One region of the Streptomyces sp. NPDC051677 genome, then DNA from elsewhere that is predicted to be linked to it. Evidence: predicted binding sites of a transcription regulator. Region 1 holds the regulator's gene; the other holds the start of a gene.
The links. The regulator HspR, encoded in region 1, represses chaperone genes until heat shock. The targets are predictions, from matches to a motif close to TTGAGNNNNNNNNNCTCAA.
Positions count from the first base shown of each region.

Region 2: lon (endopeptidase La) is a predicted target of HspR. The motif match lies at 1,613-1,631, and genes of this name have one in related genera.

Region 1 covers NZ_JBITCT010000023.1:30,040-32,430, forward strand. Annotated here, with positions in the region: gene dnaJ (molecular chaperone DnaJ) at 24-1,202, shown strand; gene ACIBAF_RS25850 (heat shock protein transcriptional repressor HspR) at 1,208-1,675, shown strand; gene ACIBAF_RS25855 (hypothetical protein) at 1,755-2,391, opposite strand, start outside.
Region 2 covers NZ_JBITCT010000011.1:28,451-30,841, reverse strand. Annotated here, with positions in the region: gene ACIBAF_RS15010 (DUF5954 family protein) at 1-677, opposite strand, end outside; gene ACIBAF_RS15005 (GNAT family N-acetyltransferase) at 809-1,474, opposite strand; gene lon (endopeptidase La) at 1,654-2,391, shown strand, end outside.

The DNA of each region.
Region 1 (2,391 bases):
ACGCGAGAGGAGGGACGTCGAGGGTGAGCACCAAGGACTTCATCGAGAAGGACTTCTACAAGGTCCTCGGCGTCCCCAAGGACGCCACCGAGGCCGAGATCAAGAAGGCGTACCGGAAGCTCGCCCGCGAGAACCACCCGGACGCCAACAAGGGCAACGCCAAGGCGGAGGAGCGCTTCAAGGAGATCTCCGAGGCGAACGACATCCTCGGCGACCCCAAGAAGCGCAAGGAGTACGACGAGGCACGCGCCCTCTTCGGCAACGGCGGCTTCCGCCCGGGCCCCGGAGCGGGCGGCGGCTCCTTCAACTTCGACCTGGGCGACCTCTTCGGAGGCGGCGCCCAGACCGGCGGGGCCTCCGGCGGCTTCGGCGGAGGCATCGGGGACGTCTTCGGCGGCCTGTTCAACCGCGGCGGCCCGGGCACGACCCGTACCCAGCCCCGGCGCGGCCAGGACATCGACACCGAGGTCACCCTCACCTTCACGGAGGCCATCGAGGGCGCGACGGTCCCGCTGCGCATGTCCTCGCAGGCCCCCTGCAAGGCGTGTTCCGGCACGGGCGACAAGAACGGCACGCCGCGGGTGTGCCCGACGTGCGTCGGCACCGGCCAGGTCGCGCGGGGCTCGGGCGGCGGCTTCTCCCTCACCGACCCCTGCCCCGACTGCAAGGGCCGCGGTCTGATCGCCGAGCATCCCTGCCTGGACTGCAAGGGCAGCGGGCGCGCCAAGTCCTCCAGGACCATGCAGGTCCGCATCCCGGCCGGGGTGACGGACGGGCAGCGCATCCGCCTGCGCGGCAAGGGTGCACCCGGCGAGCGAGGCGGCCCGTCCGGCGACCTCTACGTCGTCGTACACGTCGACCCCCACCCGGTGTTCGGCCGCAAGGACGACAACCTGACGGTGACCGTGCCGGTGACGTTCACGGAGGCGGCCCTCGGCGGCGAGGTCAGGGTGCCGACGCTCGGTGGACCGTCCCTGACCCTGAAACTGCCGCCCGGCACGCCCAACGGCCGCACCATGCGGGCGCGGGGCAAGGGCGCGGTCCGCAAGGACGGCACCCGCGGCGACCTGCTGGTCACCGTGGAGGTGAGTGTCCCGAAGGACCTGTCGGGGAAGGCTCGTGACGCGCTGGAGGCGTATCGCGAGGCGACCGCGGGCGAGGACCCGCGGGCGGAGCTGTTCGAGGCCGCGAAGGGAGCCTGAGAGTGATGGACGGCCGTCGGCGCAGTGACAATTTTCGTGGGCCGTATGAACTGACCGAGGAGACCCCGGTCTACGTCATCTCGGTAGCGGCCCAGCTCTCCGGCCTGCACCCGCAGACGCTGCGCCAGTACGACCGCCTGGGCCTCGTCTCCCCCGACCGCACCGCCGGCCGGGGCCGACGCTACTCGGCCCGCGACATCGAACTGCTCCGCACGGTGCAGGCGCTGTCCCAGGACGAGGGCATCAACCTGGCCGGCATCAAACGGATCATCGAGCTGGAGAACCAGGTGGCCGCCCTGCAGTCCAGGGTGGCCGAGATGGAGGCCGCGCTGGACGGTGCGGCCGCGGCGATGCAGCAGCGCGAGGCGGCGGTGCACGCGTCGTACCGACGGGACCTGGTGCCGTACCAGGAGGTACAGCAGACCAGCGCGTTGGTGGTGTGGCGTCCGAAGCGGCAGCAGCCGTCGGACTGAGGCGTACCGACTGAGGTGTACAGGTGTACATGGGAAGGGGCCCGGAGTTTCGGGCCCCTTCGCTGTTGTTCACGGGCGGTCAGTCGCCCATGCCGACGGTCGGGGTCGGGGTCGGGGGCTCCTGGCCGGGCGGCTGTTGCTGCGGTTGCCGGGTGGGGGCGGTCGGTCGGGTCGTAGGGCCCTTGGGCATGCCCAGCTGCCAGAGGTGGGAGCCGGGGATGGAGGGGGTGGGGGCCGGGGTGGTCGCCGTCTCCTTGGCTTGGCTCGGTTCCGGGCGGCGCCAGCGTTCCGGGACGGTCGAGTTCCGGCGTACGGCGTTCTCGTCGCCGGCTGCTGCCGCCGCGACGGCGCGGGCGCGCAGGGCGCTCTGGCGGGCGATCGGGGAGAAGCCGGGGGCCGCGTTGCCGGTCTCGGACGGCAGACCGCGCACGCCCATCCGGTTCAGCTCGCCCTGGACTCCCGCCTCCGGGGCGAATATCTCGCGCGGCAGCTGCCAGGAGGCCGCGCCGTCCACGTCGACGCGGTGTTCGTGGCCGTCCACGGCGAAAGTGAGGCCGTAGCCGATGTACTGGTCGTCCCTGTCGAACAGCAGGTCCCCGGAGATCTCGCCGCCCCGGTCGCGCACCTCGTGCGCGAGGTCCTGGAGGGCGGGCGGGAGCGGGTTGGTGCGGCCGAGGCTGGTGACGTAGCCGTCGCCGCGGGCCACGTGCCGCTCC
Region 2 (2,391 bases), on a different contig from region 1:
CGTTCGGCGACCGAGAAGCCGACGGGCAGCCGGACCACGTCCGGGTGCGTCCTGATCGCCCGCTCCGAGTCCGCGCGCACGTCGGCGGGGAACTGGGCGCCCGTGTACGTGAAGTCGCGCAGGCCCAGCCGCAGCGCGCCCGCCATCGGGCCCTCGTCCCGGCCGGGGTCCAGGACGTAGCCCACGTCCGGCGAGGGGCCGGCGCCCTGGTCCTCCCAGGAGGGCGCGGCGGGTTCGAGGTCGGTGGGCCGGGGCGGCTCCAGGCCGTCGTCGCCGGTCCGGGCGAACTCGTCGCCGCGCACCACCCGGTAGCGCACGCCCAGGGCCTCCACCTCGTCGGCCGGGGCCCGTTCCAGCAGGGCCACGGCCGCCAGCAGCTCGCGTCGGACGGCCGGATCGTCGGCGCCGTCCTTCGCCTTGAACCACAGGTGCGAGTTCAGCCCGTCGCGGGCCTGCTGGGGCATGCTGTCCACCACCGGTTTCAGCAGCCGCCAGCCCGGCTCCGCGGCGGCCGGGTCCTGCACGGCGATGCCGAAGACGGGCCCGCGCAGCGCGATGTGCGGATAACGCCGGGAGGCCTCGACGGCGTCCGCCTCCGTCACCCAGGCGACGGGGTCGTCACGGCGGACCAGCTCCGCGTGGAGGGCGTCGAGACGTCGCTTCCAGTCATCGGTCATAAGCGCATTGTGGTCGGCGCGAAGGGATGCTTCGGGGTGAATGCCGGAAGTGGACGGGGTACGGGGAGGGGGCGTAAGGGGCGTGCCCGGTCGTGCAGGGTCGAAGGGTGCGCCCCTGTGGCCGCCGGACGTCACCCCTGTGCGTCCCCCGTGTCCCCGGTGAACTTCGCGCTGGTCAACAGCGATTCGACGCGCCACCCCAGCGACTCGTACAGCGCCCGCCCCTCCGGTGTCGCGCCCAGCACGCCGGTCCGGGCGCCCTGGTCGACCGCCGCGCGCTGGAGCGTGCGCATGACGAGGGCGCCGAGGCCGCGGCGGCGGTGCGCGGGGGACGTCTCGATCTGGTCGAAGACCGCCGTCGCACCGGTCGGGGCGATCTGACCGCGCGCGGCCAGGGAACCGTCCGGGGCGGCGATCATGGTGCGGGTCACCCCGCCGATCGACCAGGTGCGCTGCCGGTGTCCGTCGGGGACCGGGCCGGGCGGGACGTCCGCGAGCGCGGCCGTCATCAGGAAGCCGGGCTCGGGATCGACCCACCACCCCGGCCCCACCCAGCCCCCGACGACCGCCGGGTCCGCGAACGCCTTCAGCCACACCCCGGCCCCGGTCACCGCGCCCGCCGCCTTGCGGACGTCCGCCTCCTCGACGCCGTCGTTCGTCGCGCCGAGGACGTGCCGGGTGACGTGATGGGTCCCCGTGCCCACGTCGACGGTGCAGCCCCACGGCTCGTCCACCGGCGGCGCGGCCCCCCGTGACACGACCCAGCCGTCCACCCAGGCCCGCACGATCCGCTCCACAACGCCCTCCCGTAAGGCCTGCTCAAGCCCTTCGTCTATTACTCGATGACGATAGGCACACAGCCCCGCGCGCCGACAGTCGTGATCGCCCACAGCGAACGGGCGACATCCCGGGGAACATTCGAAGCGGCCCGTGCATTGAGTCGGCATAGCTCAACTTGACTGCCTAAGGGGAGATCATGGCTTCGACGTCCACACCGCTCACCCTGCCCGTGCTGCCCCTCGACGACGAGGTCGTGCTCCCCGGCATGGTGGTTCCGCTGGACCTCAACGACACCGACGTGCGCGCCGCCGTGGAGGCCGCCCAGGCCGCCGCCCGTTCAACGCCTGGCAAGCCTCAGGTACTCCTGGTGCCGCGCATCGAGGGGACCTACGCGAGCACGGGTGTGCTCGGCACGATCGAGCAGGTCGGCCGGCTGGCCGACGGCGACCCGGGCGCGCTGATCCGCGGCCGGGGGCGGGTGCGGATCGGCGCCGGCACCACCGGACCGGGCGCCGCCCTGTGGGTCGAGGGGGCCCGCGTCGACCAGAACGTCCCCGACCCGCTGCCCGGCCACGTCGCCGACCTCGTCAAGGAGTACAAGGCGCTCGCCACCGCCTGGCTGCGCAAGCGCGGCGCCTGGCAGGTCGTCGACCGCGTCCAGGCCATCGACGACGTCTCCGCGCTCGCCGACAACTCCGGCTACTCGCCGTTCCTGACCACCGAACAGAAGGTCGAGCTCCTGGAGACCGCCGACCCGGTGGCCCGTCTGAAGCTCGCCACCTCGCAACTGCGCGACCACCTCGCCGAGCAGGACGTGGCCGAGACGATCGCCAAGGACGTCCAGGAGGGCGTCGACAAGCAGCAGCGCGAGTTCCTGCTCCGCCGCCAGCTCGAAGCCGTCCGCAAGGAACTGCGCGAGCTCAACGGCGAGCAG